4 regions of the Methylobacterium radiodurans genome follow, and region 3 is predicted to be linked to each of the others. Evidence: predicted binding sites of a transcription regulator. Region 3 holds the regulator's gene; each other region holds the start of a gene.
What was found. Region 3 encodes LexA, which represses DNA repair genes until DNA is damaged. Its sites were predicted from a motif close to TGTTCNNNNTGTGTTCNG; they were not measured.
Positions count from the first base shown of each region.

Region 1: the regulator LexA is predicted to act here: its motif matches at 1,081-1,098, upstream of recA (recombinase RecA).
Region 2: the regulator LexA is predicted to act here: its motif matches at 2,306-2,323, upstream of DK427_RS03170 (ATP-dependent helicase).
Region 4: the regulator LexA is predicted to act here: its motif matches at 3,901-3,918, upstream of ssb (single-stranded DNA-binding protein).

Region 1 covers NZ_CP029551.1:4,010,098-4,017,858, forward strand. Annotated here, with positions in the region: gene recA (recombinase RecA) at 1-1,018, opposite strand, end outside; gene DK427_RS18865 (TonB-dependent siderophore receptor) at 1,458-3,605, shown strand; gene DK427_RS18870 (metallophosphoesterase family protein) at 3,739-4,989, shown strand; gene DK427_RS18875 (YhaN family protein) at 5,003-7,761, shown strand, end outside.
Region 2 covers NZ_CP029551.1:721,595-729,355, forward strand. Annotated here, with positions in the region: gene DK427_RS03170 (ATP-dependent helicase) at 1-2,294, opposite strand, end outside; gene DK427_RS03175 (hypothetical protein) at 2,447-2,686, shown strand; gene DK427_RS03180 (dimethylmenaquinone methyltransferase) at 2,722-3,879, opposite strand; gene DK427_RS03185 (VOC family protein) at 3,902-4,540, opposite strand; gene DK427_RS03190 (hypothetical protein) at 4,556-4,924, opposite strand; gene glnA (type I glutamate--ammonia ligase) at 5,060-6,472, opposite strand; gene DK427_RS03200 ((2Fe-2S)-binding protein) at 7,126-7,395, shown strand; gene bfr (bacterioferritin) at 7,465-7,761, shown strand, end outside.
Region 3 covers NZ_CP029551.1:1,268,193-1,275,953, forward strand. Annotated here, with positions in the region: gene gltX (glutamate--tRNA ligase) at 1-511, opposite strand, end outside; gene DK427_RS05625 (ComEC/Rec2 family competence protein) at 697-2,940, shown strand; gene lexA (transcriptional repressor LexA) at 2,947-3,672, opposite strand; gene DK427_RS05635 (molybdopterin molybdotransferase MoeA) at 3,790-5,019, opposite strand; gene moaC (cyclic pyranopterin monophosphate synthase MoaC) at 5,016-5,495, opposite strand; gene trpC (indole-3-glycerol phosphate synthase TrpC) at 5,504-6,352, opposite strand; gene trpD (anthranilate phosphoribosyltransferase) at 6,362-7,375, opposite strand; gene DK427_RS05655 (anthranilate synthase component II) at 7,411-7,761, opposite strand, start outside.
Region 4 covers NZ_CP029551.1:5,210,860-5,218,620, forward strand. Annotated here, with positions in the region: gene DK427_RS24440 (molybdopterin molybdotransferase MoeA) at 1-188, shown strand, start outside; gene DK427_RS24445 (ABC transporter permease) at 197-889, shown strand; partial or broken gene DK427_RS24450 (substrate-binding domain-containing protein) at 908-1,427, shown strand; gene DK427_RS27625 (hypothetical protein) at 1,434-1,670, opposite strand; gene DK427_RS24460 (PRC-barrel domain-containing protein) at 1,721-2,350, opposite strand; gene DK427_RS24465 (ComEA family DNA-binding protein) at 2,515-2,718, opposite strand; gene DK427_RS24470 (hypothetical protein) at 2,858-3,037, shown strand; gene ssb (single-stranded DNA-binding protein) at 3,229-3,762, opposite strand; gene DK427_RS24480 (NADP-dependent oxidoreductase) at 3,972-4,985, opposite strand; gene DK427_RS24485 (DUF4174 domain-containing protein) at 5,144-5,554, shown strand; gene DK427_RS24490 (hypothetical protein) at 5,641-6,138, opposite strand; gene DK427_RS24495 (phosphodiester glycosidase family protein) at 6,359-7,135, shown strand; gene DK427_RS24500 (NADH:flavin oxidoreductase/NADH oxidase) at 7,155-7,761, opposite strand, start outside.

The sequences.
Region 1 (7,761 bases), 2.7 Mb from region 3:
AGTTCTGGCGGATCGCTGCCTCGATCTTACCCGCGATCTCGGGGTTGTCGCGCAAGAATCCCTTCGAGTTCTCGCGACCCTGGCCGAGGCGCTGGCTGTTGTGGGAGAACCACGCGCCCGACTTCTCGACGATGCCGGCCTTCACGCCGAGGTCGATCAGCTCGCCGACCTTCGAGATGCCCTCGCCGAACATGATGTCGAACTCGACCTGCTTGAAGGGCGGCGCGACCTTGTTCTTGACCACCTTGACGCGGACTTGGTTGCCGATGGCCTCGTCGCGGTCCTTGAGCGTCGAGACGCGGCGGATGTCGAGGCGCACGGATGCGTAGAACTTCAGCGCGTTGCCGCCCGTCGTCGTCTCGGGGCTGCCGTACATCACGCCGATCTTCATCCGGATCTGGTTGATGAAGATCACCATGCACTTCGAGCGCGAGATCGAGCCGGTGAGCTTGCGCAGCGCCTGGGACATCAGGCGGGCCTGGAGGCCGGGCTGGCTCTCGCCCATCTCGCCCTCGATCTCGGCCCGCGGGGTGAGGGCCGCCACCGAATCGACCACCAGCACGTCGATGGCGCCCGAGCGCACCAGCGTGTCGGTGATCTCCAGGGCCTGCTCGCCGGTGTCGGGCTGCGAGATCAGCAAGTCGTCGAGGTTGACGCCGAGCTTCCTCGCGTAGACCGGGTCGAGGGCGTGCTCCGCGTCCACGAAGGCGCAGACGCCGCCCTTCTTCTGGGCCTCCGCGATGGTGTGGAGCGCGAGCGTGGTCTTGCCCGAGGATTCCGGACCGTAGACCTCGATGACGCGGCCCCGCGGCAGGCCGCCGACGCCGAGCGCGATGTCGAGGCCGAGCGAGCCCGTCGAGACGGTCTCGACCTCCTGGACCTGCTGGGCCTTGCCGAGCCGCATGATCGAGCCCTTGCCGAAGGCGCGCTCGATCTGGGACAGCGCGGCGTCGATCGCCTTCGACTTGTCCTTGTCCATGCTGGGCGTATCCACGACTTTCAGGGCGGGCTGAGCCATCTCGGCGGCATCCTTATGCGGGTGTCGGGCGCCGTTCGCAATCGCGCCGCGGCTAGGAGTTGTGTACCTGTTTTGTTCTTGTTCCGCAAGGGTGCGCCGCACCGCTTGCGGGGCTTGGTCGGCCATCCCGGCGGCCTCGCACAGGGCCGGGCCGAAGCCGCGCGCGGGACAGCGCGGCGCCGTGGAAGCGGCGGTCGGCGCTGCCGGGGAGCGTTGGGAAATCGCCCAAGAGTTGTGAATCAACCAAGTATGCAACCGACTCGGCTGCGGTTTATAATTATTCGAAGTCTATCATGTTGATTTTGCGATACGCCGTGGACCAAACGAAGTAGTCGCGAAACTGAATCCCGGGCACGCACTTGTCTCCGGCCGCCCCTCCGCGCTCAACGGCCCGAGGACGGGACGTCACGGCTCCCGGCAACGGCTGGGAGCGCGGACGATGGCGGATACGGGCAGGGGCGGGCGGGCGGGCGCCGCGATCCTCCTCGGCGGGGTGGCGCCGCTCTGCCTCGCGGCGGCGCAGGCGCAGCCGGTCGTCTCGGAGGTGGTCCTCTCGGAGTTGTCCGTCACCGGGGTCGGGCAGGGCCTCGGGGAGGTCGCGACCGGGCCGGTCACCGGCTACCGGACCGGCCGCTCGGCCACCGCCACACGCACCGACACGGCGCTGCGCGACGTGCCGCAATCGATCCAGGTGGTGCCCCGCGAGGTGCTCGTGGACCAGCAGGACGTGCGGCTCGCCGACGCGATCCAGAACGTCAGCAACGTGCAGCCGGGCGGCACCATCCAGGGCCGCTCCGACACCTTCCTGATCCGCGGCTTCCGCACCCAGACCTACGCCATCGACGGCGTGCTCTTGAGCCAGGCCAACACCTTCAACACCACGCAGCGCGACCTCGCCGACGTGGAGCGCATCGAGGTGCTGAAGGGGCCGGCCTCAGTCCTCTACGGCCGCGGCGATCCCGGCGGCCTCGTCAATATCGTCACCCGGCGGCCGACGCTGGAGCCCTCCGGCGACCTGACGCTCCAGGGCGGCAGCTTCGGGTTCGCCCGCCTCCAAGGCTCCGTGTCGAGCGCGCTTCCGGCCGCCGAGGGCCTCGCCGCACGGGTCAGCTTCGCTGCGCAGGACGATCCGACCTTCCGCAACTTCGGAGACGGGCGCACCAACACCCGATACTTCGTGGCGCCGGCCTTCACCTGGACGCCCGCGCCCGACACCCGCGTCGAGTTCCTGGCCGAGGTCACGCGGCAGGATTCGCAGTACGACGAGGGCCTGATCGCCCGGAACGGGCGCGTGCCGCGGGACGACGTCGCCCGCTATTACGGCACCCCGAATTCCCGCTTCAACGGCGAATCGAACTTCGTCACGCTCAGGGCCGAGCACGACCTCAACGCGGCCGTCACCCTGCGGCAGGTCGTCAACGTCCAGTCCGGCGGCTTCGACGCCTTCGCGGTCCGCTCCACCGGCCTAAACGCCGCCGGCACCCAGATCACGCGCCGGAGCACGGCCACCGACACCACCTTCGCGGCGATCGACACGCAGTCCGAGCTGGTGGCGAAGTTCGACGTGCTGGGCCTGCGCAACACGGTGCTGGCCGGGTTCGAGTACACCAACGGCTTCCGCAAGGCGTACTCGGTGCAGTCGACCTTCAGCGGCACGAGCTTCTTCGACCCGGTGCCGCGGGGCACCTACGGCCCGTTCACCTTCCAGAACGCCATCCAGCAGCGGACCGCCCTGTACGGCTTCTACCTGCAGGACCAGATCGATCTCGGCGCCGGCCTGCAGCTCCTCGTCGGGGCGCGGGCGGATTTCGGCAGCCAGTTCTACATCAGCCGGGCGAGCGCCACGCAAGCGACGCCGCCGGACCAGGAGCTGTTCGGGATCTCGCCACGGGTCGGCCTCGTCTACCGGCCGGTCGAGCCCCTGACGCTCTACGCGAGCTACACGACCTCGTTCAAGCCGCAGACGGACAACGTGCTCGGCGCCACGAACCCGCCGCCCGAGACCGGGGTACAGTACGAGGTCGGCGCCCGCTACGACCTGATCCCCTCGACCCTCACCGTGAGCGCCGCCGCCTTCCGGATCGACCGCCAGAACGTCTCGGCGGCCGATCCCGTCAACACCGGCTTCTCGGTGATCACCGGCGCGCAGCGCGCGGAGGGCGTCGAGCTCGATATCGCGGGCGAGATCCTGCCGGGCTGGAAGATCATCGGCGGCCTCGGCTTCCTCGACACCCGGATCACGCGGGACACCACCTTCGCGATCGGCAACCGGCTGATCGGCGCCCCGGAATTCAGCGCCAGCATCTGGTCGACCTACCAGATCCAGGACGGCCCCTGGCGCGGCCTCGGCGTCGGCGCGGGCGTCACCCACGTGGGCAACCGTTTCGGCGACCTCAACAACAGCTTCACGGTGGGCGCCTACACGCGCCTCGACGCGGCGTTGTTCTACGATTTCGAGCGCTACCGCTTCGCGATCAACGCCCGGAACCTCACGGACGCGCGCTACGTCGAGCAGCCGTTCAACCAATTCAACAACCTGCCGGGCGCGCCGCTCACCGTGCTGGCGACGATCACCGCCCGGATGTGAGGGACTCCGCCCATCCCTTCTCGGGCCGGGCCTCCCGCCGGCTCGCCCGTTGACAGCCGCCCCCGCCAGCGGGCACCCCGCCGGCCTCGGGCGCGCCCGGGACGTATCGACAACGCGGGCAGCCAACCCGGGCATGAGCCGGTTCACCTTCATCCACGCCGCCGACCTGCATCTCGGCAGCCCGCTCAGCGGTCTCGCTGCGCGCGATCCCGAGATCGCCCGGCGCCTCGCCGCGGCCGGGCGGCAGGCCTTCGAGGACCTTGTCTCGCAGGTGATCGCGCGGGAGGCGGCCTTCCTGGTGATCGCGGGCGACGTCTACGACGGCGACTGGGCCGACAACACGATCGGGCTGTTCTTCGCCCGCCAGGTCGCCCGCCTCGACCGGGCCGGCATCCCGGTCTTCCTCGTGCGCGGCAACCACGACGCCGAGAGCGTGATCACCCGGGCGATCAGCCTGCCTCCGTCCGTCCACACCTTTCCGCCGACCCGCGCCGACACGGCCCGGCTCGACCACCTGAAGGTCGCGATCCACGGCCGCTCCTTCCCGAACCGGGCCGTGCCGGAGAACTACGCCCTCACCTACCCGGCCGCCGTGCCGGGCTGGTTCAACATCGGCTTGCTGCACACCTCCTGCACCGGCCACGCCGCGCACGAGACCTACGCGCCCTGCTCCGTCGCGGATCTGGCGGGCAAGGCCTACGGCTACTGGGCGCTCGGCCACATCCACGAGTATGCGGAACTCGCCCGCGACCCGTGGATCGTCTTCCCCGGCAACCTCCAGGGCCGGAGCATCCGCGAGTGCGGCCCGAAGGGCGCCGTGTCGGTGACGGTCGAGGACGGGCGCGTCGCGGCTCTCGAGCGGATCATCGTCGACCGCGCCCGCTTCCACCGGCTCGCGATCGATCTCGCCGAGGCCGCCGACGAGCGCGAGGCCGTCGCCCGGGTCGAGGCGGCGCTCCGCCCGCTCGCGGCCGAGACGGCCGGGCGCCTCGCCGCTGTGCGGATCCACCTCTCCGGCGAGACGCCGGCCCACGACCGGCTCGCCGCCGACCGCGACGGGCTGGCCGCCGAGATCCAGGCCGCGGCCCACCGGGTGCACGAGGACATCTGGCTGGAGCGCCTGAAGATCGAGACGCGCCGGCCCCGCTCCGCCCTCCCCGCCCCGGCGGGCCTTGCCGCCGCGATCGACCCGGCGGGCCTGCTCGCCGAGATCGACCGCGACCCGGATTTCCGCGCGCGCGCCCGGGCCGCGCTCGCCGAGATCGCCGCGAAGATGCCCGCGACGCTGGCGCCCGAGGAGGCCGACCTCGCCGCCGAACTCGACGCGCTCTGCGCCGAGGCCGAGGCGCTGGTGCTCGGCCGGCTCGGCGGCCGTAGCTGCTGAGGGCTGCCGAGCAATGCGGATCCTCGCCCTCGATCTCGAGCGCTACGGCCCCTTCACCGACCGCACGGTGCGGTTCCGGGAGGATGCGCGGCTGCACGTGGTGCTCGGCGCCAACGAGGCCGGCAAGAGCACGGCGCTCGCGGCCGTCACCGATCTCCTGTTCGGCATCGAGGAGCGCACCCGCTACGCCTTCCGGCACGACATGCCCGCCCTGCGGCTGGGCGCCGAGATCCGGGCGGCGGACGGCCGCACCTTGCGCTTCCGCCGCCGCAAGGGCCGCAAGAACACCCTGGTGGACGCGGCCGATGCGGGGCTCCCCGACGACAGCCTCGCTCCGTATCTCGGTGGGCTGACGCGGGAGGTGTTCTGCCGGGCCTTCGGGCTCGATTCCGCCTCGCTCCGGGCGGGCGCGGCCGAGATGCTCGATGCCGAGGGCGAACTCGGCGCGAGCCTGTTCGCGGCGGCCTCGGGGCTTCGCGGCTACCGGGCGCTCCAGGGCCGGCTGGAGGAGGAGGCCGCCGGCATCTTCATGCCGCGGGCCGCCCGCGACCGCACCTTCTACCAGGCGCTGACCCGCTACGAGGAGGCCCGCAAGGCGATCCGCCAGGGCGAGCTGCGGGCGGGCGACTGGCGCGACCTCAACGAGGAGATCGCGGAGGCCGGCACCCGCCTCGACGCGATCCACGCCGAGCGTCGCCGCATCGCCGGCGAGCAGGCCCGTCTCGCGCGCCTGAAGCGGGTGGCGCCCCTGATCCAGGCGGTCGATGCCGCCGCCGAGGCCGCCGCCCGCGACGAGGCGCCGGACCAGCCGGATCTGTGGACGGATTCCTGGACCGACGCGCTCGGCGCCCGCATCGCCGCGGAGGCTGCCGCCCGGGCCGAGGCGGAGCGCGCGGGCGCCGCGCTGGCGCGGGCCGAGCAGGATCTCGCCGCCCTCCCCCTCGACGAGGGTCTGCTCGCCCGGGCCGAGGCCGTGCTGGAGGCGTTCCGCGGCATCGCCCGGCACGACAAGGACGCCCAGGACCTGCCGCGCATCCGGGCCGAGGCCGACGCGCTCGCCCAGAACCTCGCCCAACTCGCCGCCCGGATCGGCCTGCCCGACGCCGCCGCGCTGAAGCTGCGCCAGCCCTCGGACGCCGCCCGCACCCGCGTCGCCGGGCTGGTGCGCGAGGGCCGGGCGCTCGCCGCCGAGATCGCCCGCCTGACCCGAGACGCGGCCGAGGCCCTGCCCGGGTCGGACGCCGCCGCTGCGCCCGCGATCGACCCCGCCCCCCTGCGGGCGGACCTGCGCGGCCTTGCGGGCCTGCGCGCCGAGGTCGCCCGCCGCGACGAGATCGACGGGACCGTGCGCCGGGAGGCGGGACTGCTCTGGCTCCAGGCCGGCCGGCTCGACCCGCCCGTGGCCGACCTCGCCGCGCTCGCACAGGTGCCGCTCCCCGCGCCCGAGGCCATCGCCCGCCACCGACAGGCCTTCGAGGCACTGGAGCGCCGCCGCGAGCGCGCTGCCGAGCGGCAGGAGACGGCGCGGCAGGCAGCCGCCGGAACGCGCCTGCGGCTGCGCCTGCGCGAGGGCGCCGGCCCCCTGCCCTCGCCCGACGCGCTCGCCCGCCTGCGCGCCGCGCGCGACGCGCTGATCGGGGCGGGCCCCGGCGACGAGGCCGCGCTGCGGCGTTGCCGCGAGGCGGTTGCGGCAGCCGACCGAGCCGCCGACGACCTCGTGCGCGACGCCGCCCGCGCCGCCGAGCAGGCCGCCGACCGGATCCGCCTTGAGGCGGAGACGGAGGAGATGGCGGCGGCCGAGCGGGACCTCGCGGCGATCGCGGCCGCCCGCTCCGAGGCTGAGTCCGCCTGGCAGGCGGCCTGGGCGCCCGCCGGGCTCAGTGCCGCCCCGCCCGCCGAGATGGCGGCCTGGCTCGCCGAGGTCCAGACGCTGCTCGACGCGCTGGCCTCGGTCGAGACGCAGAGCATCGAGCAGCGCCGTCTCGCCGAGCGGGTCGAGGCCGCCCGTCGGCCCCTCGCGGCGCTCGCGGCGCGGGCCGGGCTCGACCTGCTGCCCGGCCTCGATCCCGGCCTGATGCTGGCCCGGATCGAGGAACGCGTCGCCGCTCTCGGCGAGGCCTGGGAGCGTGCCCGCGAGGCGGAAGGGCGTGCCCGCGCCGCCGCCGAGCAGGCTGCCCGCCGCGCCGCCGACCTCGCCGAGGCGCGCGTCCGCGAGACGGTCTGGCGCGAGGCCTGGAATCTCGCCGTCCCGGCGATCGGGCTCGACGGCGCGGCCGGCCCCGACGAGGCCGACAGCGCGCTCGCCGCCTGGGCGGCGGTGCCGGCGGCGCTCGCTGCGCTAGAGCACCAGCAGCGCCGCATCGCGGGCCTGAGCCGCGACATGGAGGCCTACCGGGCGGAGGCCGACACCCTCGTGGCCGCGCTCGGGCCCGACCTCGCCGGGCTTCCCGCCACCGCGGCCATGAAGGCCCTGCACGACCGACTGGGCGCGGCGCAGGAGCGGCGCGCCCGCCGCACCGACCTCGCCAGCCGCTGCCGGGAGGCCGCCGAGGCCCTGGCGGCGGCCGAAGCCGCGCGTGGGGCGGCCGCGAGCGCGCTGGCGGACCATCTCGGTGAGCGATCCGAGGGGCCGGCGGAGGATCCGGCCGCGCTCCACGCCCGCCTCACGGCGCGGCGGGCGCTGCGCCTGGAGCTGGAGAGCCGCCGGGCCGACCTCGCCCGGATCGCGGACGGGGTCGCCGAGGCCGAGCTGCGGGCCGACCTCTCCGGAAC
Region 2 (7,761 bases), 550 kb from region 3:
TTGTTGCCGTCGACCCCCGCGACGGTGCCGGGCCCGAACTTGGTGTGGAAGACCCGCTGGCCGCCCTGGAAGGCCGAGGCGCTGCCGGTGGATTTCGCCACCAGTTCGCCCTCGATCTGGCGGGGACCGCCGGAACCTCGGCCGGACGAGGCGCCGAAGCCGCGCCCGTTGGTCGCGGCCTGCGCCCGCTGCCAGCCGGGCGTGCCGTAGGAGGAGCCGAAGGGCGCCGGGTTGCGGTCGAAGCGGGAGGCGCCCGCCGAGAAATGCGCCGGAGCCTCGACCACGTCGACGGAGGCCTCGGGCAGCTCGTCGATGAAGCGCGAGGGGATGGTCGAGGACCACAGCCCGTGGATGCGGCGGTTGACCGCGAATGACAGCTTGGCGCGCTTGCGCGCCCGGGTCAGGCCGACATGGGCGAGGCGGCGCTCCTCCTCGAGCCCCGCCCGCCCGCTCTCGTCGAGCGCCCGCTGATTCGGGAACAGGCCGTCCTCCCAGCCGGGCAGGAACACGGTGTCGAACTCTAGGCCCTTGGCGGCGTGGAGCGTCATCAGCGAGACGCGCTCGGCCCCTTCCGCCTCGGAGGCCTCCATCACCAGCGAGACGTGTTCCAGGAAGCCCGCGAGATCCGGGAACTCCTCCATGGAGCGGACGAACTCCTTGAGGTTCTCCAGGCGCCCGGCCGCGTCCGCCGAGCGGTCCTTCTGCCACATCTCGGTGTAGCCGGATTCCTCCAGGATGGTCTGCGCCACCTCGGAATGGGGCTGGCTCTCGACCGAGCGGGCCCAGCGGGAGAAGCTTTCGGTCAACGCGCGCAGGGTCGAGCGCACGCGGGGCTTCAGTTCGTCGGTCTCGCAGAGGCGCCGGGCGGCGAGCAGCAAGGGCACGCGCTCGGCGCGGGCATAGGCGTGGAGTTGCTGGAGCGTGGCATCGCCCAGGCCGCGCTTGGGCGTATTGACGATGCGCTCGAAGGCGAGGTCGTCGGCCGAGTTTGCGGTGACGCGCAGGTAGGCCAGCGCGTCGCGGATCTCGGCCCGCTCGTAGAAGCGCGGGCCGCCGACCACCCGGTAGGGCAGGCCGAGCTGGACGAAGCGGTCCTCGATCTCGCGCATCTGGGCGGAGATGCGCACCAGCACGGCGATCTCGGAGAGGGGGTGCTTCTTCCCCTGCAGCCGCTCGATCGCCTCGGCGATCTGGCGCGCCTCCTCCTCCGAATCCCAGGCGCCCGTCACGGTGACGCGCTCGCCCGGCTCGTCGTCGGTGCGCAGCGTCTTGCCGAGCCGCCCCTCGTTCCGGGCGATCAGCCCGGAGGCGGCGGCCAGGATGTGCCCGGTCGAGCGGTAGTTGCGCTCCAGCCGCACCACGACGGCGCCCGGGAAGTCGTGCTCGAAGCGCAGGATGTTGTCGACCTCGGCCCCGCGCCAGCCGTAGATCGACTGGTCGTCGTCGCCCACGCAGGCGACGTTGCGGTGTCCCTGCGCCAGCAGGCGCAGCCAGAGGTACTGGGCGACGTTGGTGTCCTGGTACTCGTCCACCAGGATGTAGCGGAAGCGGCTCTGGTAGTTCTGCAGGATGTCCGGATTCTCGCGCCAGAGCTTGAGGCAGAGCAGCAGCAGGTCGCCGAAGTCGACGGCGTTGAGCGTCGCGAGCCGGGCCTGGTAGGCGGTGTAGAGCGCGGCCCCCTTGCCGAAGGCGAAGGCCTGCCCCTCCCCCGCCGGGACCTGCTCGGGCCCGAGGCCCCGGTTCTTCCAGCCGTCGATGGCGTGGCTCAAGGCGCGGGCGGGCCAGCGCTTCTCGTCCACGTTCTGGTCGAGGATGACCTGCTTCATCAGGCGGAGCTGGTCGTCGGTGCCGAGGATGGTGAAGTCGGATTTCAGCCCGACGAGCTCGGCGTGGCGGCGCAGGATCTTGGTGCCGATGGCATGGAAGGTGCCGAGCCAGGGCATGCCCTCGCCCGCCGGCCCGATCAGGGTGCCGATGCGGTGCTTCATCTCCCGGGCGGCCTTGTTGGTGAAGGTCACCGCCAGGATGTCGTAGGGCCGGGCGCGCCCCGTCGCGATCAGGTGAGCGATGCGGGTGGTGAGAACCCGGGTCTTGCCGGTACCGGCGCCCGCCAGCACCAGGACCGGCCCCTCCGTGGTCTCGACCGCGCGGCGCTGCTCCGGGTTCAGCCCGTCGAGGTAGGCGGCCGCGTCCGGGCGCAGCCCGCCCATTGCGCGGGCGGAGATCGAGCTGCCGGCACCCTGGGACCCGGCGGCCCCGGCGGCACTGGAAGCGGCGTGCGGAGGGTTCTGCATGGGATCCTCCCTGGACCAAAACGCGAACGGCGTCGAGGGCCGGCGCCCGGCCCGGACAGGCCGTGCCGGCTCGTGTCGCGGGCCCTGCGCAGGAACCCGGCGGGTGCTCGCACGTCGTTCCTGCATACGATCACGGCAACAGGAGGATCGCCATGCGCCTCGCACACGTCACCCTCGCCGCCATCCTGGCGCTCGCCGCCGGACCGGCCTCAGCCCAGGTCCTGTCGAACCCGACTTCGACCAACCAGGCGCTGACCAACCAGAGCAACAGCCGGTCCAACCAGATCGGCACCACGAGCCAGAACAACGCCGCCCGCATGGAGATGCAGCGGAGCCAGACGGCACAGCCGCCGGCCCCGCCGAGCGGCGTCGTGGGCGCGCCGCGGCGCTAGGGGCGCCTCGACCCGACCCGCTCCGCAAGGCCGTGTCAGCCCTTCAGGGCGCGAAGCGCCGCGAAGGGGCTGGCATCGGGATCGGGCGCGGGCGGGTTCAGCACAGGCTCGACCTGCGCCAGCGCGTCGGCGAGCGAGAAGGCCGCCCCGCTCTGGAGCCGGCCGCCGGCCGCGTCCCGGTGGCCGCCGCCGCGGAACTTGCGCGCGCCGTCGAGCGCCGTCTCGTTGTTCGAGCGGAAGGAGAGCGTGCCGACCCGCTGCACGTTGACGACGCGGCGGGCCCGGCCGGCCTCCATGATCAGGTCGGAGATGCGCTGGAAGGCGCCCGAATCGAGCCCGAAGGAGAGCAGCGTGCCGTCCGAGAGCGGCCGGAACAGCTCCTCCGAGCGGGCGAGCGCGCGGGCGACGCGCATGCGGGTGGTGAGGGCCGCGTCGTCGTCGGGATCGCCCGCCATCAGGTCGTCGACGAGGCGGAGGCGCACGGCACCCAGCCGGGCCTCGATCTCGGCCGGGCTGAGACCCTCGCGCAGCAGCGCGGCGAGCGCCAGGAGCAGGCCGCTCAGGAAGCGGTCGTGCCAGGGATGGCCCACCGGGATCAGGGTCGAGACGTTGTCCCAGAAGGCCTCGTCGAGGGCGAGGCCGCCCAGAAACTCCGGTCGGTCCTTGCGCCAGAGATCGAGGGCGTCGACCGCCGCGACGAGGCTCGCGAGGTCGGCGTCGCCCTCGCCGGCCTCCGGCGCGTAGAGCGCGCGCTGCTCGTAGGCCATCCGGGTGGCGCAGCGCTCCGTGTCGATCAGCACGACGGTGTCCGGGTCGCCGGCATCGAAGCGCTTCAGGGCGGGCCGCTCGGGATCGTCCTGCGGCTCCAGCTTCTGGGCGCGCAGCTGGTCGATCGAGGAGGCGTGGTGGTCGAGCACCACGAGGCGATGGCGCCGCTCGGCCTCGCGCTTCAGGTTCATCTGCGCGAAGCGGCGGATGAAGGTGACGGCGACCTCCTCCAGGCCCAGATCGGTGAGGATCAGCAGCTCGGGCGCCTTCGTGCGCTCCAGCCGCTTCAGCTCGGTCTCGACCACCGGCCCAACATCCGAGTAGCGCGGGATGTGCACCACCCGCCGCACGTCGCGGAACCGGCCGACGACCGTCGAGGCGCCGTAGCCGTCGAGGTCGTGATGCGTGAGTTGGGTGGCGTTCAAACCGTGTCTCCTCGCGGGCGGCTCAGGCCAGCGTGCGCGGGCCCGACGGCGTCTCGATCTCCGCCGTGTAGCGGAATACGGGACCTTCGCGAATCTCCGGCGAGTCGATGAGGCCGATCTCCCGGTAGAGGGCGGCAGCCGCCTCCGGGTCGGGATGGTCGAGCCGGAAGGCGAGGAGCCGCGCGCCGAGATTCGGCATGGCGCGGGCCGGATTGCCCTCCGGACCCCACGCCATCAGGCAGGGCGCGAGGCCGTCGAGCGGCAGCGCGCCGTCGTCGCGCACGCCGAAACGCCAAGCGAGCGCGCCGCGCGTCATGCGGGCCGGGCGGCCGAACAGGCCGGGCCGCTGAGCCACCGCGCCGTCGAGGTCGTCCGTGCGCGCCACGAAGGCCCGCAGGCGCCGTCCGGCCTCCCAATCGGCCCGCACCCCGCCCGCATCGTCGAGGCCGAACCAGCGCGGGCGGCCGGGATGGGGCGCCTTGGGATCGACCGCGATCACTTCGAGGAAGAGCGCCTCGCCGAGGCGCAGCAGGTGGTTGCGCGTGCCCATCTCGCGGTGGCGCCCGCCCTCGGGAATGTCGAGCTCGAGGCTCTCGCGGACATGGGCGATTCCTTCCGCGAGGGTGGGGGCGACGACAGCGAGGTGGTCGAGGGTGAGCATGCGGGTCCTTCGCGGTTACAGCCCCTTGCGCAGCTGATCGTGCACGAAGGCCAGGAAAGCGAGAAACTCCTTCGCTTCGAAGAAGATCACGTCGGATCCGGTCAGGCCCCAGAGCTTGCGCAGCTCGTCCGGCGACAGGTCGCTCTGCAGGACCTGTCCGATGAAATCGCGCAGGCGTCGGCGTTCCTCACCTTTGAAGTTCCGCAGGGCAGAGTGGGCGGCGTCCCTCAGGCCGTCGTGTTCAAGGTCGGTGTCCTGATGGAACCGCATGCCGAAAGACCGGAATTCCGGGGTCGGCGGCAGGCGGCCGAGCCGCTTCTTCGTCCGGTTCCGCTTCTTCGTCCTCTGGCCCACAGCGATCAGCCCGATCCGCGCCTGCGCCACCGATCCTAGGCGAGGACTTTCCGCCGGCCCAAGCCGCGATGCCGACCTTGGAACGCGAAACGCCGGAGCCCCTTCCAGGGCCCCGGCGCCGCGTTCCGTCCTGACAGGCCGGGCGTCGCCGCCCGGCCCGTCCGCTCAGAGCGAGTAGTACTGCACGAACTCGATCGGGTGGGGGGTCATCTCGTAGCGCAGCACCTCGGTCATCTTCAGCTCGATGAACGAGTCGATCTGGTCGTCCGAGAACACGCCGCCGGCCTTGAGGAAGTCCCGGTCCTTGTCGAGGCTCTGGAGGGCCTCACGGAGCGAGCCGCACACGGTCGGGATCTGCTTCAGCTCGCGCGGGGGCAGGTCGTACAGATCCTTGTCCATCGCCGGACCCGGATCGATCTTGTTGAGGATGCCGTCGAGGCCGGCCATCAGCAGCGCCGAGAAGGCGAGGTAGGGGTTCGCCATCGGGTCGGGGAAGCGGACCTCGACGCGCTTGGCCTTCGGGTTCGTCGTCCACGGGATGCGGCAGGAGGCCGAGCGGTTGCGGGCCGAGTAGGCCAGCAGCACCGGGGCCTCGTAGCCCGGGACAAGGCGCTTGTAGGAGTTGGTCGAGGGGTTGGTGAAGGCGTTCAAGGCCTTGGCGTGCTTGATGATGCCGCCGATGTACCAGAGGCATTCCTGGGAGAGATCGGCGTACTTGTCGCCCGCGAAGAGCGGCTTGCCGTTCTTCCAGATCGACTGGTGCACGTGCATGCCGGAGCCGTTGTCGCCGTAGACGGGCTTGGGCATGAAGGTCGCGGTCTTGCCGTAGCTCTGCGCCACGTTGTGGATGCAGTACTTGTAGATCTGCATGTGGTCGGCGAGCAGCGTCAGCGTGTCGAACTTCATGCCGAGTTCGTGCTGGGCGCTCGCCACCTCGTGGTGGTGCTTCTCGACCTTCACGCCCATCGACTGCATGGCGGCCAGCATCTCGCCGCGCATGTCCTGGGCCGAATCCTGAGGCGGTACCGGGAAGTAGCCGCCCTTGGTCTGCACCCGGTGGCCGAGGTTGCCGCCCTCGTAGTCGGTGAAGCCGTTGGTCGGAAGCTCGGTCGAGTCGAGCTGGAAGCCGGTATGGTAGGGGTCGGCGCCGAACTTCACGTCGTCGAAGACGAAGAACTCGGCCTCGGGGCCGACATAGATCGTGTCGCCGATGCCGGTGGAGCGCAGATACGCCTCGGCGAGCTTGGCGGTCGAGCGCGGGTCGCGGGAATAGGGCTGGCCGCTGGACGGCTCCAGCACGTCGCAGACGATCGACATGGTGGAGGCGGAGAAGAACGGGTCCATGCAGGCGGTCGCCGGATCCGGCATCAGCAGCATGTCGGATTCGTTGATCGCCTTCCAGCCGGCGATCGACGAGCCGTCGAACATGGTGCCGTCCTGGAAGATCTCGTCGTCGACGAGCGAGACGTCGAAGGTGACGTGCTGCCACTTGCCCCGCGGATCCGTGAACCGGAAGTCCACGTACTTGACGTCGTTGTCCTTGATCTCCCTCAGGACATCCGCTGCGGTCTTTGCCATCCCTGGGAATCTCCTTCAGTCCGGGCTTGCGCCGAATTTGCCCCGCGCGGTCGCGAGGAGGCGGCGCGTGAGCGCGCCGGGCGGCCTTACAGGCGGGGATGGCGCAAGGCTAGAGGGATTCGGGGAGAGGCGAAACCCGTTGCCGGCTTTAAGTCCTTGTCGAAACAGGAGTCTCACGTCCCGTTCTCGCTGCGTTGCGGGATGACGAAGGGCGGTCCCTGTCCGCACCCGACCACCGGACGCGCTCCACGGGCGCCGATCGGACCCGTCCGCATCCGGATGCCGGGAGCACCGGCCGGCCTCTCGGACATTGTCCGGACGGAGCGCGGGCCTTCCTCTCCCACGGGATCGTGGCGGCCGGAGGCAGCGCGGTGAGCCTGCGTCACCGTGTCCGTCGCACCCTCCGGAAAGGCGCCGGATCGAGGGCGGTTGCTTCAGGGACGGCCGATTCGATTGCGCGAGGGTGAAACGAGCACCCTTGACCGCCGCCCGGGGCGGTGCCATGTGTCGCCGCGCTAAAGCGTTGAAATCGCTCTAGTTTTCAAGAGTTCTAATCTGTCGCGCTATGCAGGGGCCCGCCGGAGGGCTCCGGATCGAAGGACGGCCGAACGGCTTCCGGCCGGCCGAGAACCAAGCCAGGGTTCGCGGATCGCATGATCGTCTGTTCCTGCAACGTCCTGTCCGACGGCGCCGTGCGCGGCTGCCTCGACCCGGGTCCGGCCTGCCCGCGCACGCCGGCCCAGGTCTATGCCTGCCTCGGCTGCAGCCCGAAATGCGGGCGCTGCGCCCGCACCATCCGGTCGATCCTGCGCACCGCGCTCGCGGAGGCGGCCGAAGCGGACGCCCATGCCTGCTCGGCGTCTTGCGCGAGCGCGTGCAGTCTGAAACAGTTCCAAACAGCGGACGAGGAGCTGGCCGCCTGACAGGTGCCCGACGGTTCTCGAACCGGGCGCCCATCTCCTCGCGTTCCGACAACGGAGAGAGACTGGGGCATGAAGGGCGACACCAAGGTCATCGAGTACCTCAACCGAGGCCTGCGCAGCGAGCTGACGGCGGTCAACCAGTACTGGCTCCACTTCCGCCTGCTGAACGACTGGGGCTACGTCGACCTCGCCAAGTTCTGGCGCAAGGAATCGATCGAGGAGATGAACCACGCCGACCGGTTCATCGACCGGATCCTCTTCCTCGACGGCTTCCCGAACCTGCAGGAACTCGACCCGCTGCGGATCGGCCAGACCGTGCAGGAGATCATCGAGTGCGACCTCGCGGCCGAGAACGAGGCCCGGGCG
Region 3 (7,761 bases):
CGAGGTCGCGATTGGCCCAGGTCACGCGGCCCTGCACCGCGTCGTCCACCACGGTCTCGCCCTCGGTGGGCGCGCGCAGCCGGATGACGTAGGGCGCGCCGGCCGGGGCCTCGGCCGGGTCACGGTCGCGCCAGCGCCCGTCGTAGCGGGAGGGCTTGCCCGCGGCCCGGGCCTGCTCGCGCATCTGGGCGAGTTCCTCGGCCGTGGCGTAGCAGCGATAGGCGTTGCCGGCAGCGAGCAGGCTCTCGGCGACCTCCCGGTGCCGGTCGGCGCGGGCGAACTGGAACACCACGTCCCCGTCCCAATCGAGACCGAGCCAGCGCATCCCGTCGAGGATCGCGTCGATCGCCCCTTGGGTCGAGCGCTCGCGGTCGGTGTCCTCGATGCGCAGCAGCATCCGGCCGCCGTGATGGCGTGCGTAGAGCCAGTTGAACAGCGCGGTGCGGGCGCCCCCGATATGGAGGTAGCCCGTGGGCGAGGGCGCGAAGCGCGTGACGACGGGTGACGACATCGATCTCGGGGTGCAGGTGCGGCGCGCGGAGCCTTGGGAGACGCGCGGGCTCGCGGGCGAACGGGAATAGGGCGGCCGGCCCTGTGGGGCGCGGCGGCAGTGGCTGTAGCATGGCCCCGCCGATGCGTTAAGAAAGCGTTGACGCCGCGTGAATGTTCACGACGCGCTGACGGACGGCCCGGATCATGGAGCGGATCGGCGCGCGGGGAAGCGGCGGGAACCTCGTGCTCGGCGTCCCGCTGCGTCGCGCGCCCGGGCTCGTCCTGCCGGCGCTCCGCGGCTGGGTCGGCGGCTGCCTCGCCGCGGAGGCCGCGCAGCGGCGGCTGTTCCCCTGGCTCGCCGTCGCCTTCGGGGCCGGCATCCTCCTGTTCTTCGGTCTGGCGGACGGCGCGCCCGCTCTCGCGGCGCCGCTCGGCGCGGCCGCCCTCTGCCTCGGGCTGACACCCCGGCTCGGCACCCGGCCCGCCGTCCTGGCTCTCGCGCTCGCGTTGGCGGCGGCCCTCCTCGGCTTCGCGGCCGCGGCCTGGCGCGTCTCGCGGGTCGCGGGGCCGGTCCTCGCCCGCACCACCATCGCGCCGCTCGCCGGCCTCGTCGAATCCCTGGAGGAGCGCGAGGAGGGCGCCCGGCTGGTGATCCGGGTCACCCGCTTCGGCGCGCTGACCCCGGAGGAGACCCCGCGGCGGGTGCGGGTGTCGTTCAAGAAGGCGCCGCCCGTGACGCCCGGCGACGCGATCGAGGCGACCGCGCGCCTGCTGCCTCCGCCGGAGGCCGCCCGGCCCGGCGGCTACGACTTCGCCCGCGACGCATGGTTTCGCGGCATCGGCGCGGTGGGCTCACTGACCGGCAAGATCGTGGTGCGCTCACCCGCCGAGGCGCCGGGCCTGTCCGCGCGTCTCACCGCCCTCGTGGACGCGGCGCGCAATGCCCTCACCCGGCGCATCGCCGAGGCGACCGGCGGACAGGCCGGTGCGGTCGCCGCCGCCCTCGTCACCGGCAAGCGCGGGCTGATCGCGCCCGCCACCAGCGAGACCCTGCGGGCGGCGGGGATCTACCACGTCGTCTCGATCTCCGGTCTCCACATGGTGCTGGCGGCGGGCGTGGTGTTCTGGCTGATCCGGGCGGGACTGGCGCTGGTGCCGCACCTCGCCCTGTTCTGGCCGATCAAGAAGATCGCGGCGGCCGTCGCGATGCTCGGCGTCACCGCCTACTGCGTCTTCTCCGGCTGGGACGTCGCGGCCGAGCGCGCGCTCGTGATGACGCTGATCATGCTGGGCGCGATCCTCGTGGACCGCCCGGCGCTCTCGATGCGCAACCTCGCGCTGGCGGCCCTCGTCGCGCTCGCCCGCGAGCCCGAGGCGCTCCTCGGCCCGAGCTTCCAGATGTCGTTCGGGGCGGTGGCCGGGCTGATCGCCTGCGCGCGGCTCGTCGGCGGCGGGCTGTTCCGGCAGGAGGGGGCGGGGCGGATCGGTCGGCTCTACGGCGCGGTGCTCGCCGCGGTGGTCGGCACGCTCGCCACGACCCTGGTGGCCCAGATCGCCACAGCCCCCTTCGCGACCTACCATTTCCAGACCGTGCAGCCCTTCGGGCTCCTCGGCAACGCGCTGACCCTGCCGCTGGTCTCGCTCGCGGTGATGCCGGCGGCCGTGCTCGGCATCCTGGCCTACCCCTTCGCCCTCGACCTGCCGGTCTGGTGGCTGATGGGGCAGGCGGTGCGGGGGATGCTGGCGATCTCCGGGTGGATCGAGGGATTCGGCGGCGCAACGCTCGTCGTGCCGGCCTTCGGCAGCGCGGCGCTCGGGCTCTTCGCCGCCGCGCTTCTGCTGGCGACGCTGCCGGCCTCGGGCCTGCGCTGGCTCGCGCTCCTGCCGGGCGCCTGCGGGCTCGCGCTCGCCGCCGCGCCGGAGCGCCACGACCTCTACGTCGACCGGCAGGGCGGCGGGGCGGCTCTGCGCGGCGCGGACGGTCGGCTGATCACCCTCGGGCGCCCCTCGGGCTTCGTGCTGGAGCAGTGGCTGAAGGCGGACGGTGACGGGCGCAAACCCGCGGATCTGGGCGGCGGCACCTGCGACCGGCTCGGCTGCGTCGGTCACCTCGCGGACGGGCGGGCGGTCGCCCTCGTGCGCGACCGGCGCGCCTTCGCCGAGGATTGCGCCCGCGCCGCGGTGATCGTCACGGGGCTCGGCGCGCCGCCCGGATGTGCCGCCACTGTCGTGATCGATCGGGCCTATCTCACCCGGTACGGGGCGACTGCGCTGCGGGTGATGCCGGACGGTACGCTCGTCCTCCTTCACGCCCGGGATCCCGCCCGGTCCGCGCCCTGGTCGCCGGTCGCCCGACCGCCGCCGCAAACAGAGAAGGCTCCGCAGCCGGCAGCCGCGGAGCCTTCCCGGGACGAGCCGCCCGGTGTGCCGGACGATTCCGAGCCGTAGCGCCGGTCAGTAGCGGCGCACGAGGCTGACCAGCCGGCCCTGGATCTGCACCCGGTCGGGGCCGAGCACGCGGGTCTCGTAGGCCGGGTTGGCGGCCTCAAGCGCGATCGATGAGCCGCGCTTGCGCAGCCGCTTGAGCGTCGCCTCCTCGTCGTCGATCAGCGCCACGATGATGTCGCCGGTGTTGGCCGTGTCCTGCTTGCGGATCACCACGAGGTCGCCGTCGAGGATGCCGGCCTCGACCATCGAGTCGCCGCGCACCTCCAGGGCGTAGTGCTCGCCGCCCGCCAGGAAGTCCGGCGACAGGGTGATGGCCGAGCTCTGGTTCTGGATCGCCGAGATCGGCGTACCGGCGGCGATCCGGCCCATGACCGGGATCGAGACGGCGCGGCCCTGCTCGTCGGTGAACTGGGTCGTGGTGGGCCGGGGCGGCACCGCCTTGGCCCGGCCACCCTCGACCACGCTCGGGGTGAAGCGGCGCGGCTCGGGCGCGGCGGCGGCGGTCGCCGGTCCGAGGCTCTCGGGCAGGCGGATCACCTCGATGGCGCGCGCCCGGTTCGGCAGGCGGCGCAGGAAGCCGCGCTCCTCCAGGGCCGTGATCAGCCGGTGGATGCCCGACTTCGACTTGAGGTCGAGCGCGTCCTTCATCTCGTCGAAGGAGGGCGGCACGCCGCTCTCGCGCATCCGCTGCTGGATGAAGCGCAGGAGATCCAGCTGTTTACGCGTCAGCATCGGGCGGCACTCGCATTCGGGACAGGCAGAATCGCGGCTTCGGAAACAAACCACGAACACGTTAAACGTTCCGCAAGTGTTCCGCAAGCGGGTGCTCCGAAAGCGCCCGCACGCGCGTCAGATCAGCCGGCGGTCGAGACGTATGATGCGGCAGGGATCGCCCGCCCGCGCGGGTGGGGCGTGCGGCTCGCGGATCAGCAGGGCCTCGGCCTGGCCGAGCACCGCGAGCATCGAGGAATCCTGGCGCCGCTCCGGCGTCGCCTCCGGCAGGCGGTCGGACGCGGTGCGCAGGGTCGCCCGCATGTAGTCCTGGCGGCCGTCATTGGCCTCGAGGTCGCGGCCGAGGGTCGCCGGCTCGCTGCGGTCCTCGCCCGCACGCGGGTCGCCGAGCAGGGCGCGGACCGCCGGCAGGACGAAGAGCAGCCCGCAGACGATCGAGGAGACCGGGTTGCCGGGCAGCCCGATCACCAGCATGGGCCCGAGCCGGCCGTGCATCAGCGGCTTGCCGGGGCGGAGCGCCACGCGCCAGAAGCCGAGTTCCAGGCCCTCCCTGGCCAGCGCCGCCTGGACGAGGTCGTGGTCGCCGACCGAGGCGCCGCCGAGCGTCACCAGGAGGTCGGCCCGGGCCTCGCGCGCGCGCCGGAAGGCGTCCTCAAGGGCGGCGTGGTCGTCGCGCACGACGCCGAGGTCGATCGCCTCGCCGCCGGCCTCTCCGACGAGGGCGGAGAGCGCGAAGGTGTTCGAGGCGACGATCTGGTCCCAGGCCGGCGGCTCGCCCGGCAGGACCAGCTCATCGCCGGTCGCCAGGATCGCGACGCGGGGACGGCGCCGCATGCCGAGAACCGGGTGCCCGGCGGCGGCGGCGAGCGCGATGCGGCGCGCGTCGAGGGTCTCGCCCGCCCGCAGGAGCGTGTCGCCGGCCGAGAAGTCGAGCCCGGCGCGGCGGACGAAGCGGTCGGGCACGACCGGCTCCAGCACGCGCACCCGGTCATCCTGGGCCTCGGCGTTCTCCTGGATCAGGATCGCGTCCGCCTCCTCCGGCACGGGAGCACCGGTGAAGATCCGCACGGCCTCGCCGGCCCCGAGCGCGCCGCGGAAGCCGTGGCCCGCGGCGCTTGTGCCGACGCACCGCAGGAACGCGCCGGCCCGGTCGGCGTCGGCGCTCCGCACCGCGTAGCCGTCCATGGCGGAGGCACGGAAGGGGGGCTGCGTGCGGGAGGCGGCCACGTCGGCCGCGAGCGTGCGGCCGACGGCCTGGCCGAGCGGAACATCCTCGGCCTCGACCGGTCCGGGCACGCTCGCCAGGATCCGGGCGAGCGCCTCCGCGACCGGGATCGGGCCGCTCACGCCTCGGCCCTGTAGGCGCCCGAGCGGCCGCCGTCCTTCGCCATGAGCCGCACGCCCTCGATGCGCATGCCGCGATCGACCGCCTTCACCATATCGTAGACGGTGAGGCAGGCGACCGAGACGGCGGTCAGCGCCTCCATCTCGACGCCGGTCGGGCCCTGCACTCGCACCTCCGCGGTCACGCGGAGGCCCGGCAGGTCATCGTCGATCGCGCAGTCGACCCGCACCTTGGAGAGGAGCAGCGGGTGGCAGAGCGGGATCAACTCGTGGGTGCGCTTCGAGGCCATGATGCCGGCGAGCCGTGCCGTGCCGATCACGTCGCCCTTCTTGGCGTCGCCCTCGCGGATCAGCGCCAGAGTCTCGGGCCGCATCACCACGCAGCCCTCGGCGGTCGCCGTGCGGTCGGTCGCGGCCTTCTCGGTGACGTCGACCATGTTGGCCGCGCCGCTGGCGTCGAGATGGGTGAGCCCGCTCATGCCCTCCCTCACGCCTTGTCGCCGAAGAGCAGCGCGCGGGTCGCGGCGGTCACGTTGGCCTGCCGCATCAGGCTCTCGCCGACCAGCACCGTGTCGAGTCCGTGCTCGCGCAGGCGCAGCACGTCGGCGTGGGTGGAGATACCGCTCTCGGCCACCGCGATGCGATCCTGCGGGATGCCCGGCGCGAGGCGGATCGCGGTCTCGAACGAGACTTCGAAGGTCTTCAGGTTGCGGTTGTTCACGCCGATCATGGCGGCGCCGAGCGGGATTGCGCGGGCCAGTTCCGCCTCGTCGTGCACCTCGACCAGCGCGTCCATGCCGAGATCGTCCGCGGTCTCGACCAGCGCCGCGGCCTCCTCGTCCTCCAGGCAGGCCATGATGACGAGGATGCAGTCGGCGCCCCAGGCGCGGGCCTCGTAGACTTGGTAGGGCTCGAACAGGAAGTCCTTGCGCAGAACCGGCAGGGCGCAGGCCTCCCGCGCCTCGGTCAGGTACTCGGGCCTGCCCTGGAACGAGGGCTCGTCGGTGAGAACCGACAGGCAGGTGGCGCCCCCGGCCGCGTAGGCCCTGGCGAGCGCGGCCGGCTCGAAATCGGCCCGGATCAGACCCTTCGAGGGCGAGGCCTTCTTCACCTCGGCGATGAGCGCCGGGCGGCCTTGCCCGACATGCGCCCGGATCGCCGCCGCGAAGCCGCGGGGCGGCTCGGCCTTGGCGACGCGGGCTTCGAGCTTGGAGAGCGGCACGCGCAGCTTCGCCTCGGCGATCTCGCGGCGCTTGTAGGCCTCGATGCGCGCGAGCACGCTCGGGCGCTCGGGCGCCTCCGCGACGGCGGTCTCGGTGGGGAGGGCGGAGGACATCGGTGCTCCTCAGGCGTTCGAGACCGCGACGAGGCGGGCGAGCGTTGCGCGGGCCGCTCCCGAATCGATCGCATCCTGCGCCCGCACGACGCCCGCTTCCAGGGTGTCGGCCGCGCCTGCGACCACGAGGGCGGCGCCCGCATTGAGAACCGCGATGTCGCGATAGGCGTTGCGCGCGCCGTCGAGCACCTCGGCCAGCGCCCGGGCGTTGTGCTCGGGGTCGCCCCCGCGCAGGGCCTCGATCGGGTGCAGCGGCAGGCCGACCGCCCGCGGGTCGATGGTGAAGCGGGAGACCCGGCCCTCCTCCAGCGCGACGACCGCGGTCGGGCCCGTCACGGTGATCTCGTCGAGACCGTCCGAGCCGTGCACGGTCCAGACCCGGCGGCTGCCGAGCTCGGCCAGCACGCGGGTCAGCGGCTCGGCCCATTCCGCCTGCGAGACGCCGAAGAGCTGGTGCTCGACCCCGGCCGGGTTGGAGAGGGGCCCGAGCAGGTTGAAGATCGTGCGCACCGGCAATTCCGCCCGCACGGGCGCCACGTGCCGCATGGCGCCGTGATGCGCCTGGGCGAACATGAAGCAGAGCCCGGCATCCGCGAGGCAGCGGCTCAGCGCATCGGGCGACAGCCCGAGCTTCACGCCGAGCGCCGCCAGCACGTCGGCCGCGCCCGAGCGCGAGGTGGCGGCGCGGTTGCCGTGCTTGGCCACCGGCACGCCGCAGGCGGCGGTGACGATCGCGGCCAGCGTCGAGACGTTGTAGCTGCCCGAATGGTCGCCCCCGGTGCCGACGACGTCGATCGCGCCCGGCACCCCCGCCACCCGCACCATGCGGGCACGCATCGCCTCGACGGCGCCGACGATCTCGTTCGGGCTCTCGCCGCGGATCTTCAGGGCGATCAGGAAGGCGCCGGCCTGGACGGGCGTGACCTCGCCCGAGAGCAGGTCGTCGAAGGCGGCGCGGGCCTCGGCGCGGTCGAGCGCGAGGCCGCCCGCGACCTTCGCCAGATGGGGCTTGAACGAATCCATGCGCGCGGGGTGCTGTGCGGCCTCAGTCGCGGGCGTCAATGCACGCCGGAACCGCGCTTGTCACGCTCCGCGTGGCGGGACTCGCGCCGCTCGGCGTTCCAGGCGGCGGCGATGTCGAGGAAGTTGCTGAGCATTCGGCTGCCGTGGTGCGACAGCACGCTCTCGGGGTGGAACTGCACCGCGTGGACCGGCAGGTCCCGGTGCTCCAGGCCCATGATCAGCCCGTCTGCCTCCGCGGTCACGCCGAGCGTGTCGGGAAGCTTCGCGCGCTCCACCACCAGCGAGTGGTAGCGCGTGGCGTCGAAGCTGTCGTTGAGGCCGCGGAAGATGCCCGTCGCACCGTGCCGGATGGTCGAGACCTTGCCGTGCATGGGCGTGGGTGCGCG
Region 4 (7,761 bases), 1.6 Mb from region 3:
AGTTTGTGCGGGTCTGCCTCGATCGCGCGGCCGACGGTGGACTGGAGGCGCGCAAGTTCGCCCGCGACGGTGCCGGCGTGCTGACCTCGCTGACCGGGAGCGACGGCCTCGTTGAACTGCCCGACGAGGCAACCGCAGTCGCGCCGGGAGAGAGCCTCGCCTACTACCCGCACGCGCTTCTCTGGTAAGCCCGGCCGTGGCGATCCTTCAGGAAACCCTTGCCCGCCTCTGGACCCTCGACCGCGACGTTCTGGCGATCGCGTGGCTGTCGCTGCGCGTCAGCCTGACGGCGGTGTCGATCGGGCTTCTTCTCGGCATACCACTTGGCGCCCTCGTCGCCGTCGCCTCCTTCCCCGGCCGCGGTGTCCTCATCGGCCTGCTCAACGCCTTCATGGGACTGCCGCCGGTCATCGTCGGCCTCGTCCTCTACCTCGTCCTTTCGCGCTCCGGGCCGCTCGGTTCGCTCGGCCTCCTTTTCACCCCCTCGGCGATGATCGCCGCACAGGCGACTCTCGCCACGCCGCTCGTCGCCGCGCTGACCCGCCAAGTGGTGGCCGACGCCCAGGTTCATCTCGGCGAGCAGCTGCGCTCGCTCGGCCTCTCCGCGCCCCTGCGAGCCGGCATCCTGATCTACGACGTTCGGTTCTCGCTGGTGACGGCGGCGCTTGCAGCCTTCGGCCGGGCGATCTCCGAGATCGGCGCCGTCCTGGTCGTCGGCGGCAACATCGACGGGCACACGCGCACAATGACCACCGCGATCTCCCTGGAGACCCAGAAGGGCGATCTAAGCCTCGCTCTCGCGCTCGGCCTCGTGCTGATGAGCCTCGTCGTGGTGGTAAATGCCGCCGCCGCCCTCCTGCGCGGTCACGCTGCCCGGGCCTATGGATAAGCGCCGCTCCCCTGATCAGTCCACGAACGGCCCGCAGAGGAAGCCTTCATGGCCGAAGGCCTCGCCAAGGCGCGTCAGGACGTGATGCGCAAGGACTTCGTGCTCGTCGGCCCTACCTTGGACCAGCCCGGCATCCGCGGGATCGGCGTGCGCGAGGCGCCGAATTGCGCCGCTGGGAGGAGGCCGGCGTCAAGCTCGCGGCGGTGCGCGGCGACCGATACCGGGATGTCGGCCAGGGCATGGGCCCGGCGCTCGACACGGCGTCGACGCTGGGTGCCTACATCCTCGCCGCCGGGACGTAGCTCGCCTTCAAGAATCGCGGCGACCTGGCCATCTTGATCCAAGGCAATCCGCGCCTGTTCAACCCCTACTGCGTGACGCTGGTGAACCCCGAGCGGCACACGACGGTGAAGATGTGGAACGGCCGGGCCTTCATCGACTGGCTGGTTTCGCCCGCGGGCCAGCGTGCCGTTGCCGGCTACGAGATCGGCGGCGAGCACCTATACGTCCTGCTTCCGGCGCACCCGGTACGCGCTGAACCCTGTCAGCGCGGCGGGCCGGACTGGCGCCGCCGCGCGACGTACCAGAGCGCCATGACGACCAAAGCTACGACGAGGCTGAGCCAGACCCAGTTGAAGTCGGTCGCCGCTGCGGTCGCCGCGCCCGAACTCGACCCGGCCGGGCCAGTTTCGGAGATCGGCGGCGCTGGGTTGGTCTGCTGAGCCAGGGCTGCCCGCAGGCTGGCGATCCAGATCAGGCCGGCGACGGCGGCGTCCCGCATGGCGTCCTCTCTACAAGACGTGGCCGCCGGGCGGCTCGCGCGAAACAGGTTCAAGGCCGGGGCGCGTCGAACCGGAAAGCCGGAGCTTCCAGGAGCTGTGCCTTGGTCAGGCGAATCTCGGCGTGCCAGAGCTTGTCGCCCACGAGGATCGTCGCGGGTGCATCGTTCTGCTTCCGTGGCTCCACGGAGCCGGTCGCGTCGGTGACGCGGTCGCTGTGCTGGTTCTGCACCGCGGCGAGCACGTCCCGGCTCGTATCGACGCCCGGCATGGTCTCCGGACCAGCCTTGGCAGCCGCCCGCGCGTCGGGCGCCGCGTCGACGGTCACGATCGAGTTCGGACCGCTCGTGAGCGGGACGTCGCCGAAGTTCCAGGCCAGTTGGTCGAACGGCACGGCGACCGATTTCTCGCCCAGGCCCAAGAAGCCTCCGACCCCGATGACGGCCGCCTGCACGCGCCCGCTCCCGTCGAGCAGCACATCCTCGATCTTGCCAACACGCACATGGTCCCCCCCGACCACGGGCAGGCCGATGACCTTGGAGGCCCGGATCGCGCCCGGGATGGGGCCCGTGATGAAGGGCTGGGCCGGTGAGTCCGCCCGCGCGGGCTGCCCCGTCTCCGCGGCGGAGGCGGGAAGCGACGCGCCCAGGGCGAGAACGGTCAATACGACGACCCTGGCCATGCCACGAATCATTCCCCGGTTCCCCCGTTTCGAAGCGGCTCGACAGGACGAGAACGGTGCGAGGCCCGATAGGTTCACCCCGCATCTCGCGAGCGAGCCTGTCATCAACGCCGGCGGGCTCGGTTTCCTCCCATTCCGAGCCATCGCCCGCGGACTGAGGCCGATCAGCCGCCCTGCTCCGGAGCTTCGACGGTGAGCGCGCCGGACACCCCATCCGTCTTACCGGCGAGACCCGGAACCTCGTCGAGCTGCCGCAAGCTGGTGAATCGGCCGCGCTCCTCGCGGTAGCGCACGATCTCGAAACCGTGGCCTCTGAGAGCCGGGAGGCGGTCCAGCTCCTCGGCCGTGGCTGTGTTGAGATCAATCATCCTGCCCCTCGCCCCAGTCCGGTTTCCCACGGCGGGAACGGGGCGCGGCACAACGCGGTTCCAGGTCTCCCGGGATCGCGTATCTGGTGAGGAACAGGGTTCGCGCATCCAGGCTTCTTCCCGAGGACAGGAGGAAGCGATGCCTGATCCAGACTCTGCGACAAACGTTTCGAAGCCGGGCGACGAGGCACCGGCCGGGGTGCCGGGAACGGGGGAGAACCTGTGCCGGCACTGCGGCGGCAGCGGCCGGATCGACGATGCGGCCTGCCCCGATTGCAAGGGTACCGGCAAAGTGACGACCGGGATCGGCGGCGGCTGAGCACCGGCGCGGTCCGAAGACCGGAATGCAAAGAAAAGGCCCGGATCTCGCGACCCGGGCCGGTAATATTGATGTTCCGGGCGATCGGCCTAGAGCCGTTCCCGATCACGTTGCAATCGGAAACGGCTCTCAGTCCTTGTTTTGACGCGCTCTCTTGAGCCGAACCGGCGTCCACTTCGGCGGAGAGCGCTCTAGAACGGGATATCGTCGTCGAGGTCGTAGTTGCCGCGCCCGCCGCCGCCACCGCTGCTGCTCGCCTGAGCCGGCCGACGCTCACCGCCCTGGGCGCGACCGCCGCCGTAATCGCCGCCGCGACTGACCTGCCCGCTGCTGCCGCCATCGTCGTCTGACGCGAAGTCGCCGCCGCCACCGCCGCGCCCGTCGAGGATCGTCATCTCGCCGCGGAAGCGCTGGAGCACCACCTCGGTCGTGTACTTCTCGACGCCCGAGTTGTCCGTCCACTTCCGGGTCTGGAGCGAGCCCTCGATATAGACCTTCGAGCCCTTGCGCAGGTACTGCTCGGCCACGCGCGCGAGGTTCTCGTTGTAGATCACCACCGAGTGCCACTCGGTGCGCTCCTTGCGCTCGCCGGAGGCCTTGTCCTTCCAGGTTTCCGAGGTGGCGAGCCGCAGGTTCACCACCGGGTCGCCCGATCCGAGCCGGCGCGTCTCGGGGTCGCGCCCGAGATTGCCCACCAGGATCACCTTGTTCACGCTGCCCGCCATCGCTCTCTCCTACCGTTCGATCTCACTGGGCGTACGTCTCACGAGCCCGGGCCGGTCCTTGATGGCTTCCGGACGCGCCGGCCGCAACGCGGCGGCGGCGCTTGTTCCCGGTAAACACATGCCGCGCGGGCTCGCATATGTTCTATCTTTGTTCGAGAATGTCATCAAGCTTCCCGGGACCGTTGTCCGTGGACGGACGGGCGGGTCGCTCAGGCGACGTGCACGACGAGCTTGCCGAAGTTCTTGCCACGCAGCATCCCGATGAAGGCCTCGGGCGCCTTCTCCAGGCCCTCCACCACGTCCTCGCGGTGCTTCACGCGGCCCTCGGCGAGCCAGCCGCCGACATCGCGGATGAAGGCTTCCTGCTGGTCGGCGAAGTCCCAGACGATGAAGCCCTGCAGGTGCAGCCGCTTGGTCAGGACTGTGCGCATCAGCGTCGGCAGCCGGTCGGGCCCTGGCGGCAGCTCGGTGGCGTTGTAGCCCGAGACCAGCCCGCAGACCGGCACGCGGGCGAAGTCGTTCAGGAGCGGCAGGACCGCCTCGAAGACCGCGCCGCCGACATTCTCGAAATAGACGTCGACGCCCTTCGGGCAGGCGGCCGCGAGCGCGTCGGCGAAATCGTCGGCGCGGTGATCGATCGCGGCGTCGAAACCGAGCTCGTCCGTCAGGTAGCGGCACTTGTCGGGGCCGCCCGCGATGCCGACGGCCCGCGCGCCTTTCAGGCGGGCGATCTGGCCGACGAGCGATCCGACCGGACCGGCGGCGGCCGCGACCACCACGGTCTCGCCGGCCTTGGGACGGCCGATGGTGAGCAGGCCCGTATAGGCGGTCATGCCCGGCATGCCGAGGATGCCGAGCGCCGTCGTCGGCGGAAGGCCCGGCGGGAGCCGGTGCAGGCCGCGCCCGTCGGAGACGGCGTAGTCCTGCCAGCCCGCATAGGCAGAGACCAGCTCGCCCACGGCGAAGTCCGGATTGTTGGACTGCACCACCTCGCTCACCGTGCCGCCGACCATCGGCTCGCCGATCGTTACCGGCTGGGCGTAGGACTTCGCGGCACTCATGCGCCCGCGCATGTAGGGGTCGAGGGAGAGCCAGCGGGTACGCAGCAGCACCTCGCCCTCCCGCGGCGTCGGCACCCGCGCCTCTTCCAGGCGGAAATGCGCGGGCGTCGGCTCTCCGTGCGGCCGCGAGGCGAGCACGATGCGACGGTTCATGGCGGCCATGACGGCTTCTCCTGCTGGCTCGAAATCCCGACCGTCTGATCAATCTGGGCCGTGGGCCGCCCATGGCAAATCCGGACAGCAAACTGGACCGGTGCGTCGGCGCACTGTCGGCGCTCGCGCGTTGACCCGGTCCGACGAATTGGAAACCGGAGACCGACATGCGGCCCCTCGCTCTCACCCTCGGAATCGCTCTCGCGCTCGCGGGCGGCTCAGACGGATCGGTCGCGCCCGATCCGCTCGCGGTCTACCGGGGAAATTCGCGGATCCTCGTGGTGGCCGCGCCAGATGTGCGGGACCCAGGCCTCCTGGCCCAGCGCGAGGCCCTCGTGCCGGCCCGGGCCGGGCTGCGGGAGCGCGATCTCGTGGTGGTCGAGGCGGTCGGCACGGGTGCCGAGGCGTCCGCGCTGCGGCGCCGCCTCGGCCTGCCGGAGCGGGCGTTCCGCGCCGTGCTGATCGGCAAGGACGGCGGGCTGAAGCTGACCGCGACAGAGCCGGTCGCGCCCGAGCGTCTGTTCGCGACGATCGACGTGATGCCGATGCGGCGCGACGAGATGCGGGGAAGCCGCTGACCCGCCCTGTCCGCTCAGTTGCCCGACGAGAAAGGGCCGCCCGCTGGCGGCCCTTCGGATCGTGCACAGACCTCGCCGCGACGGTGTCAGTAGCAACGCTCGACCAGAACCCGGCGGTAGCCATAGGGTGTCCAGCGCACGCGCGGGACGGTGTAGCAGCCGCCATAGCCGTAATCGTAGGCGCCGTAGCCGACCGGGGCGTAGCCGTACCCGTAGGCTGGATAGCCGTAGCCGTAACCTCCGTAGAGGCTGCCCGCTGCGAGGCCCAGGCCCACACCGAGGCCGAGACCGCCGAGGCCGTAGCCGTAGCCGCGGCGCCAGCCGCCACCGTAATGGCCGCCGCGCCAGCCGCCATAACCGCCGCGCCAACCGCCGCCGAAGCCGGCGCCGCGATAGCCGAAGCCGCCGCCCCGGAACCCGCCGAAGCCGCCGCCCCGGAAGCCACCGAAGCCACCGCCGCGGAAGCCGCCGCCATGGAACCCGCCCCCGTGGAATCCTCCGCCGAACCCGCGCGCATCGGCGGAGGCCGGAATCATCGCGAGCGCACCGAGCGCGAGGCTGGATGCGAGAACAACCCGCTTCATCTGATTCTCCGAGAACAACTTGAGACTGCCCCACTGCTACCGAAACGTGCGGGAGCCCGTGACGGTTCTTGACCCATCCGCAAGAGATCGGTTCGCGGGACTCAAAGATTCGTGTTCGGAAGGATCGTGCTACGGCGGCGAGCCCGAAAGCCGCCGTCTTTTCGCGTGAGGAACCGGCCCAGCTTGCGGGCCCCCCTGCCGCTACCGGGATCCTTTGATCATGCTCCACCGCGTCCCTGTCCGCCTCGCGGCGGCCGGCCTCGTCGGATCGTTGCTCGCCGCGCCGTTCGCCGCGCCGGCCCGGGCCGCGCCGGACACCGCGAAGGCGGGTGGTCCCTGCGCGGCCGTGCAGGCCCAGGGCGAGAGCTTCACGGTCTGCACCGTCGACCTTCGGCGCCAGCGCGTGCGCCTGTTCTGGCTCGGCTCGGACGGCCTGCCCTACGCCTCCCTCGGCAGCCTCGCGGCGCGGCAGGGCGCGGCCTTGAGCTTCGCCATGAACGCCGGCATGTACGACAAGGGCCAGGCCCCGGTCGGGCTCTACGTCGAGGACGGGCGCGAGATGAAGCCGGTCTCGACCGCGAACGGGCCGGGCAACTTCCACCTCAAGCCGAACGGCGTGTTCTACGTGAAGGGCGAGCGCGCGGGCGTACTCGACACCGCCCGCTACCTGAAGGCGAAGCTACGGCCCGACTTCGCCACGCAATCAGGCCCGATGCTGGTGATCGACGGGCAGATCCACCCGAAGATCTCGACGGACGGTCCATCCCAGAAGATCCGCAACGGCGTCGGCGTGCGCGACGACGGCCGCACGGCGGTCTTCGCCATCTCGGAGCGGCCGGTGACCTTCGGCGCCTTCGCGCGGCTGTTCCGGGACGACCTCGGCTGCCGCAACGCCCTGTTCCTCGACGGCAGCGTGTCGAGCCTCTATGCACCGAACCTCGGCCGCAGCGACCTCAGCCGCCCGCTCGGACCGCTGGTTGGGGCGGTGGCGCGCTGAACGCCCACCGCTCGCCGCCTCAGCGCTGGCCGAAGGACGCGTCCCGGAACAGGTCCTTGTACTCACGCGGCTGCGAGCGCCAGTACTGCTTCGGGGCGCGGACCTGCGCGCCGAGCGCTGCCGCCGCGTGCCAGGGCCAGCGCGGATCGTAGAGCATGGCGCGGGCCAGCGAGATCGCGTCCGCCCGGCCCTCCTGCAGAATGGCCTCTGCCTGCTCCGCCTCGGTGATCAGGCCGACCGCGATGGTGGTGAGCCCCGTCTCCGCCTTGATCCGCTCGGCGAAGGGCACCTGATAGCCCGGCCCGAGGGTGATCGCCTGCTTGGGCGAGACGCCGCCGGTCGAGACGTGGAGCGCGGGTGAGCCCGCCGCCTTCAGGGCGCGGGCGAGTTCGAGCGTCTCGTCGAGGTCCCAGCCGTCCTCGACCCAGTCGGTCGCCGAGACGCGCAGCCAGACGGGGCTGCCCGCGGGCACGACGTCGCGCACCGCGTCGTAGATCTCGAGCGGGAAGCGCATGCGGTTCTGCAGGCTGCCGCCGTACTGGTCGGTGCGCTTGTTGGCGATCGGCGAAAGGAACTGGTGCAGCAGGTAGCCGTGTGCACCGTGCAGCTCGACCGCCTCGATCCCG